DNA from 2 places in the Streptomyces sp. NBC_01537 genome. Region 2 is predicted to be linked to the other one. Evidence: riboswitches for the same ligand, from Rfam matches in the RefSeq annotation. Region 2 holds a riboswitch; the other holds the start of a gene.
The links. A riboswitch is a leader RNA that binds a small molecule or an ion and turns the genes downstream of it on or off. The one in region 2 is predicted to bind S-adenosylmethionine.
Positions count from the first base shown of each region.

Region 1: another riboswitch for S-adenosylmethionine. It lies ahead of OG607_RS09545 (putative leader peptide); the one in region 2 lies ahead of OG607_RS34525 (aminotransferase class V-fold PLP-dependent enzyme).

Region 1 is NZ_CP109392.1:2,054,774-2,058,752, forward strand. It holds gene OG607_RS09535 (ABC transporter permease) at 1-455, opposite strand, end outside; gene OG607_RS09540 (ABC transporter substrate-binding protein) at 464-2,095, opposite strand; gene OG607_RS09545 (putative leader peptide) at 2,288-2,407, opposite strand; SAM riboswitch class IV at 2,439-2,548, opposite strand; gene OG607_RS09550 (maleylpyruvate isomerase family mycothiol-dependent enzyme) at 2,654-3,451, opposite strand; gene OG607_RS09555 (dioxygenase) at 3,493-3,979, opposite strand, start outside.
Region 2 is NZ_CP109392.1:7,494,982-7,498,960, forward strand. It holds gene trpD (anthranilate phosphoribosyltransferase) at 1-388, shown strand, start outside; SAM riboswitch class IV at 1,147-1,263, shown strand; gene OG607_RS34525 (aminotransferase class V-fold PLP-dependent enzyme) at 1,365-2,693, shown strand; gene OG607_RS34530 (Lrp/AsnC family transcriptional regulator) at 2,712-2,993, opposite strand; gene OG607_RS34535 (rhomboid family intramembrane serine protease) at 2,990-3,787, opposite strand; gene OG607_RS34540 (hypothetical protein) at 3,916-3,979, shown strand, end outside.

The DNA.
Region 1 (3,979 bases), 5.4 Mb from region 2:
ACCCAGAACGTCGGTACCGACACCCCCAGCGGCGGCAGCGACAGCAACAGCTGCCGCAGCCACCACTGCGTGGTGTAGGTCGCCAGCACTGCCAGACCGCCGCCGAGGACCACCGCGAGCAGCAGCGCCGCCCCGGTCAGCTGCAGGGTCTGCGGCAGTGCGTCGGCCAGGGTCGAGGTCACCGACCGGCCGGTGGAGACCGAGTCGCCGAAGTCCCCGCGCACCGCCTTGCCGAGGTTGTCGGCGTACTGCACCAGCACTGGTTTGTCGAAGCCGTACTGATGCCGGAGTGCGGCGATCTGCGCCGGATCGATCTGGCCCGAGTCCGCTCCGGCGCCGGCCATCGCGGAGACCGGATCACCGGGCAGGTAATCCAGTACGAGGAACGACACCGTGTAGGCCGCCCACAGCACCCCGAACGCCTGCGCGAGGCGTTTGACCACATAGCCACGCATGCCGGCCGCTAACCGATCCAGGTGTCGTGCAGCTGGATCCGGCTGGAGGCGTCGAAGTCGAGGTTGTGCACCTTCTCTGCCACTCCCAACTGGGTCTGCAGTTCCACCACCGGAACGACGTAGGCGTTCTGCACTATCAACTGCTGTGCCTGGTCGACCAGTTGCTTCCGCTTGGCCGCCTCGGTGGTCGCCGCCTGCTGAGACAGCGCGGAGTCCAGCCCGCTCGCCGGCAGGTGATAGAAGTTGGACAGCTTGGTGGAGTACGAGCTGCGCAGGATGTCCGGGTCGGCGCGGGTCACGTTGCCCCACACCGCGTCGAAGTCGCCGGACTGCAGCGTGGGGGCGAACTGGGTGATCTGCAGCTCCTTGAGCACCACGTCGACACCGACGGCCTTGAGCTGCTGCTGGATCAGCTCCAGCGCCGGCTGGTTCGTGGCCGCGTTGGCGAACCACTTGACGGTCAGGCGCAGCCTGGTGCCGTTCTTCGACCGGATGCCGTCGCTGCCCGCCTTCCAGCCGGCCGAGTCCAGCAGGGACTTGGCCTTCGCCGCGTCGAAGGTCAGGTCCGGGCCGAGGTCCGCGTAGTCCGGTGTGGTGTGCGCCAGGATGCTGGTCGCGGGCTGGGTGCCGGTCGGGAAAACGGCGTCGACGATCTGCTGCCGGTCGATGGCGAACCCGATCGCCTGCCGCACCTTCGTGTCCTTCAGCAGCGGCCGGGAGTTGTTCAGCCCCAGGTTGAACACCACGCCGGGATTGGCCCGCTGTTGCAGGTTCACCCGGCCGCCCTTGAGTGCCGCCTCATTGGCCTTGCCGACGCTGCCGATCGCGTCCACCTGCCCGGACTGGAGGCTGCCGGTGCGCACCCCCGCCTCGGGCACCACCTTGAACACCAGCTTGTCCAGGTACGCCTCGCCCTTCTTGGTCCACAGCGAGGAACCCCAGGCGTACTTGCCGCGCTTGGCCAGGTTGATCGACTGGTTCTGCACGTAGCTCTTCAGCACGAACGGCCCGGAGCCGACCACACCCTTGCTGCACTTCTCCTGCGGGCTCTCCTTCGCACTCGCCGACGACTCGATACCCAGCGAGTGCGTCGACGTGGCCTGCAGGAACTGTGCGTTGGGCTGCCCGAACTTGACGCGGACCGTGAGCGGGTCGACGACGGTGGTGCTCTGCAGGCCGCTCAGGTACCCCTCGGCCAGCACGCCCAGGGCGCCGAGCTTCGGCACCGCGTCGAAGTTGTCCTTGACCACCTGCGCGGTCAGCGGTGACCCGTCGCTGAAGGTGACACCCGATCGCAGGTGGAAGGTGAACGTCGTCGCGTCCGAGCTGATGTCCCAGCTCTTCGCCAGCCACGGCACTATCTTGCCGGTCCTGGGGTCCTGGTCGGTGAGCGAGTCCACGATCTGCCGCAGCGAGTAGATCGTGTCGTTGCTGCCCACCTGCTGCGGATCCACGCAGCCGGCATCGGAGCCCACCGCGAACGTCAGCGTGCCACCGGCCTTGGCCTGGCCCCCGTCGCCGCCCGAGCCGGAGCTGCTCCCGCTGCTCGACGAGCAGGCGCTCAGCGACAGTACGGCGGCCGTCACGAGCGCGGCCGGCGCGGTCCACCGGGTGGCTCTGGAATCCGGATGCGGTTTCACGGAATCGTTTCTCCTACTCGAAAGTCACCAGGCACGCGCCCATGCGGAGATGCGGACATGGCGGACCGCGTGTGCGGTCGACCCAATCCGGGTCAAGAGGGTTCAGACAGGAAAGGTCCGTGAGAGCCCGCAGAGCGCTGCCCGCGGAAGCCGAAACGGACGACAGACGTCAGTCAGGAGGGTGGGACGCGGTCAGCCGTGACACAGGCAGCTGGTGATGCGCTGCAGGTCGATGTGACGTCGGCGGGAGAACCGGGAGAACGCGGGCGCGGTCGCGATCGAGGCGTTCAGGTCGACACTGTGCCGCACCATGATCCTCCAGATCTCGGACCCCGGTCACGGGGCCACGCGCTTGCAGAGCCAGCGACCCTGCCGGGCTTTCACCTGGAGCACCCCACCGCGTACGAGGGTTGCCGGTCAGCAAGCCAGGGCTTGACGCTGACACTCGATGCCGCATGCAACTTTACTGAGGGCCGCCGTCATCCGTCAACGGCGGTCGGCTAGATGAGCAATGGACCGGCCGTCAGCCGCGCAGGGCTGACGGCCGGAACCGGCAGGTCAGAAGCCGGGGAAGACGCGGCGCAGGTCGTCCAGGGTGATCGCGTCGCCGGTGAGCGCGACGGTGGCGGGGGTGTGGTGCGGGGCGTGGCGGCCGGTGACGGCGCGGAGCCACCACTCGGCGGGGGCGGTGAGGACGGCGTCGGGCTCGGCGGGGGTGTCGGTGAGGGCGGCGGTGTCGTGGAGGCCGAGGCCGAAGGAGCGGTCCGGGGCGGTGACATGGACGGCGAGGGCGACCTGGCGGCCGTCGAGGGCGGCCGGCTTGCCGAGGAAGCCGATGAGCATGGCGATCTGGTCGAGCAGCAGCTCGGTCGCCTCAGGCGCCAGGGCAGCCGTGGGGTCGAAGCCGACCTTGACATCCCAGGCGTGGTGGGCGAATTCGCTGAGCCGCAGGCCGCCGGCGGTGGCCACGTCGACCGGGGCGGGCAGGAAGCCCAGGTCGATGCGCAGGTCGGCGCGGGCGGCGGCGTCGAGGCCCTCGTAGCGCAGGACGAGGGCCTCGTTGGCGGTGAGGAAGCCCTCGGCGCGCTCGGCCGGCGACATGGCGTTCCAGCGGGCCCAGACGGACTGGTTGAACTCGCCGCCGGGGTTGCCCGTGCCTGCGACAGCGCCTTCGAGGGTGGCGAGGCCGATCTCCGCGCCGCTGCCGAGGTGGCTCAGGACCTGGGATATGTCCCACTCCGAGGCGCCCGAGGGGCGCGCGAGGTCGTCAGAGGTGAACCCGCCCACCAGGGCGGCGAGTTCGTCGTGGCCGGTGCGCAGGGCCTTGATGGTCGCTTCGGCGCGGTCGGTCGTCATGGCAGTCGTCTCCGATGATGGTCTGGCGGTCTGTCGGTGTGTTACGCGGCCTGGAAGGAACGCTTGGAGAAGCCGATCGCGTAGCCGTCGACGGCGGTCTCCACCGCCCGGTCGGCCCGGGTGGCGGCGCCCAGGGTGACGAACAGCGGGATGAAGTGGTCGGCGGTGGGGTGGGCGTAGGGCATGCCGGGCGCCTTGGAGCGGTAGGCGGCGAGTTCGTCGACGTCGCCGCGGGCGAGCGCGTCGGCCGCCCAGGCGTCGAAGTCCGAGGACCAGGAGGGCACGGCGCCGGCGAGCATCTCGCGGGTGATGAACGGCAGGCCGTGGGTCATGAAGCCGGAGCCGATCACCAGGACGCCCTCCTCCCGCAGCGAGCGCAGCCGCGCGCCGATCGCCAGGAGCCCGTCGGGGTCCTGCGTGGGCATGCTGAGCTGGAGGACGGGGATGTCGGCGAGGGGGTACATGACCTTGAGCGGCACCCAGGCCCCGTGGTCGAGCCCGCGGCTCCGGTGCTGGTGGAGCGGTACG
Region 2 (3,979 bases):
GTCTGCGTTGGTTTTCCGCGGTGACGACGGGCTTGATGAGCTGACCACCACGGCCACCTCCCAGGTGTGGGTCGTGCGGGGCGGCGAGGTCGAGCAGGTGCCTTTCGACCCGCGGGACGTGGGGATTGAGCTGGTGCCGGTGGAGGCACTGCGGGGCGCCGACGCGGAGTACAACGCGGATGTCGCGCGGCGTGTGCTGGCCGGCGAGGCCGGTCCGGTGCGGGACGCGGTGCTGCTCAACTCGGCTGCGGCGCTTGTGGCGTTCGAGCCGGGCGGGGGGACGCTCACCGAGCAGATCGCGGCTGGGATCGAGCGGGCGAAGGAGTCGATCGACTCCGGGTCGGCCGCGAAGACGCTGGAGCGGTGGGCTGCGGCCACGCAGGCGTAGGCCCGGTTTGACGGTGCCGGTCCGGGGCCTCCGGGGTGGGGGTCCTGGACCGACATATTTACGTGCGTGACGGGCAGTTCGCAGCCTTGCCCGGCATGCCGCACGCAAATATGCGGAGCGTCCAGGACCCCCACCCCTGCGACCCCGGCCCTCCCGTCCGTTGTCGGCGGACGGAGTCCGGCGCAGCCGCTCGAAGCCAGCGCAGCGCCCGCGAGGGCGGCGTCCAGGATAGGAATCCCCCACCCCTGCGACCCCGGCCCTCCCGTTCGTTGTCGGCGGACGGAGTCCGGCGCAGCCGTCCGAAGCCAGCGCAGCGCCCGCGAGGGCGGCGTCCGGGATAGGAGTCCCCCACCCCTGCGACCCCGGCCCTCCCGTTCGTTGTCGGCGGACGGAGTCCGGCGCAGCCGCTCGAAGCCAGCGCAGCGCCCGCGAGGGCGGCGTCCAGGATAGGAATCCCCCACCCCTGCGACCCTGGCCCTCCCGTTCGTTGTCGGCGGACGGAGTCCGGCGCAGCCGCTCGAAGCCAGCGCAGCGCCCGCGAGGGGGCGTCCGGGATAGGAGTCCCCCACCCCTGCGACGCCGGCCCTCCCGTTCGTCGGTGGCTTTCCCGCCGTCGTGGGGCACCTATTGAGCCCGTCCGGCGATTGAGGACACGCCCGGAGGGCGTTCGGGGTCTGGGGCGGAGCCCCAGGGGCGGGCCGTCCGGGATGCGGACGCCCCGGTTGCCCGCGCGGCAGCGCGTGGCATACTTCTCGTCAGGTCACGAGTGACAGCGCAAAGGCCCCGGCTCGCTGTCCGGCAACCCTCCTTCTGCGGCGGGGTGCCCCGGGTGATGACCAGGCTGTGAGCAGCAAGGCTCACGGCAAGCGCGGATCGATCCGGGAGTTCTCCGATGAGCAAGCGAATGCGATAGGGCCGCTCGGCCCAAATCCTCGTCCTTCGTGTTTTTCTCCGCTTTGCCCACAGGAGCTTCGCCATGTCTGTCGACCAGTCTGTTTGTGCGCCTCTGCCCGTTCTCGGCCGGGATGTCCTCGTGCCGATCGTGACCGGTGGCGAGGTCACCTACGCGGCCCTGGACTACGCCGCCAGCGCGCCCGCGCTGCAGCGCGTGTGGGACGACGTGGCCGCCTACGCGCCGTACTACGGCAGCGTGCACCGGGGGGCGGGGTATCTGTCGCAGTTGTCGACGGATCTGTTCGAGCAGAGCCGGGTCACGGTCGCGGAGTTCCTGGGGTGCCGGGCGGATGACCAGGTGGTGTTCACGCGGTCCACGACGGATTCGCTGAACCTGCTGGCCGGGGCCGTTCCGGCGGGCACGAAGGCGTACGTGTTCGAGACCGAGCACCATGCCTCGCTGCTGCCGTGGCGGGACGCGGATGTCACGTACCTGAGCGCGCCGCGCAGCCCGGGCGAGGCGGTTGCCGCGCTGGACGCGGCGCTGGCGGGGCGGGAGCCGGGTCCGGCGCTGGTGTGTGTGACGGGTGCTTCGAATGTCACCGGCGAGATCTGGCCCGTACGGGAGCTGGCGGCGGCCGCGCATGCGCATGGGGCGCGGATCGTGCTCGACGCGGCGCAGTTGGCGCCGCATCACCCGGTGGATGTCGCCGAGCTGGATGTGGACTGGGTCGCTTTCTCCGGGCACAAGCTGTACGCGCCCTTCGGGTCGGGCGTGCTGGCGGGGCGGGCGGACTGGCTGCGGGAGGCCGAGCCGTATCTGGCGGGCGGCGGCGCTTCGCGGAAGGTGGCGCGGCGCGGTGACGGTGGCGTGGATGTGGAGTGGCACGAGACGGCTGCCCGGCATGAGGCGGGTTCGCCCAATGTGATCGGGGTCTACTCGATCGCTTCGGCGTGCCGCGCGCTGACCGAGGCCGGGTTCGACCGGCTGGTGGAGCGGGAGCAGGAGCTGGTGGGGCGGGTGCGGGCCGGGCTGGCGGAGGTGCCCGAGGTGAAGGTGCTCTCGCTTTTCGGGGATGACGCTCCGAGGGTCGGTGTCATCTCGTTCGTGGTGCGGGGCTGGAACAGCTCGCACTTCGCCGCTGCTTTGTCGGCTGAATACGGCATCGGTGTGCGGGACGGTCTGTTCTGCGCCCACCCGCTGGTTCGTACGCTGCTCGGTGACGACCGCCAGGAGCCCGGGGACTGTGGTGGAGACGCCTCGCTGAACGCCATCCGGGTCTCCTTCGGCGCGGGTACGCCCGATGAGCACGTCGACCGCTTTCTGGCGGCCGTCGCCGAGCTCGTGCGGGACGGTGCGAAGTGGAACTACCGCACGGAGAACGGCCGCTGCGTTCCGGCCCAGGACTGACAGGGACCTGAAGGGACGCTACGCGTCCAGGCCGATGGAGAACGCGGCCTCGAGGTCGTGCTGGGAGTAGGTGCGGAACGCCACGTGGGTGTCCGTGGCCTCGACGCCGGGGATCTTGCTGATGCGGCCGGGGATGACATCGGCGAGGTCGTCGTGGCGGGCGACCCGGACCATGGCGACGAGGTCGTAGGTGCCGGTGACGGAGTAGACCTCGCTGACGCCGTCGAGGGCGGCGATGGATTCCGCGATTTCGGGGATCCGGTCGACGCTGGTCTGGATGAGGACGATCGCGGTGATCACGGCTGAGGTTCTCCTTGGGTGGCCTGGGTCGTGCCCGGCGGGGCGGGCGCGGGCTCAAGCTTAGGGGGTCGGCGGAAGCACACCCAGGTGCAGAGGAAGCCGAAGAGGAAGCCGACGATGTGGGCCAGGTAGGCGACGTCGGGGCCGGAGCGGGTGGTCTGGGAGGCGAGCCACTGGAGGGCGAACCAGAAGCACAGGACCATCCAGGCGGGGAAGCGCAGGGGGAGGAAGAAGAGGAACGGGAAGAGGCTGGTGACCCGGGCCTTGGGATAGAGGAAGAGGTAGGCGCCGAGGACACCGGAGATCGCCCCGGAGGCGCCGACGAGGGTCTGGGCGGAGCCGGCGTGGGCGGCGGCGAAGCCGTATGTGGCGAGGTAGCCGGCGACGACGTAGAAGAGGAGGAAGCGGGCACGGCCCATGCGGGCCTCGACGTTGTCGCCGAAGACGTAGAGGAAGAGCAGGTTGCCGAGCAGGTGCACCCAACTGCCGTGGACGAACAGGGCGGTGAGGACCGAGAGGAACGGCGACTTGGTGAAGGGCGCGGCCGTGCAGTGGCGGGGGAGGGAAAGGCGGCCGCTGGGGAGGCGGCCGTGCCAGAGCTCGTCGGGGATGACGCCCCAGTGGGCGAAGTAGGCGCTCTGCTCGCACAGCAGGTGGCGGTAGCCGGTGCCGTAGGCCGGGTTGAAGCCGGACGCGGGGCCGATGAGGAAGACGAGGGCGCACATCCCGATGAGGGTGTAAGTGACCACGGGTGTGCGGCGGGCCGGGTTCTTGTCGTACACCGGGATGACCATGCAGCGATCATGACGGAACGGGCTTAAGGGGCATAGGCCGCCTCGCCGCAGCGGGGTGGCATGCCAGGCCTTAGGGTTGGCCGGAACGCGCCCAAGACCCAGAGCCGAGTCCGAAAGAGGTCTGCCCGATGCCGGTTCCCATGCCGACGGCCACCACCCGCTGGCGCTGCACGTTGTGCGGCAATCTGACCC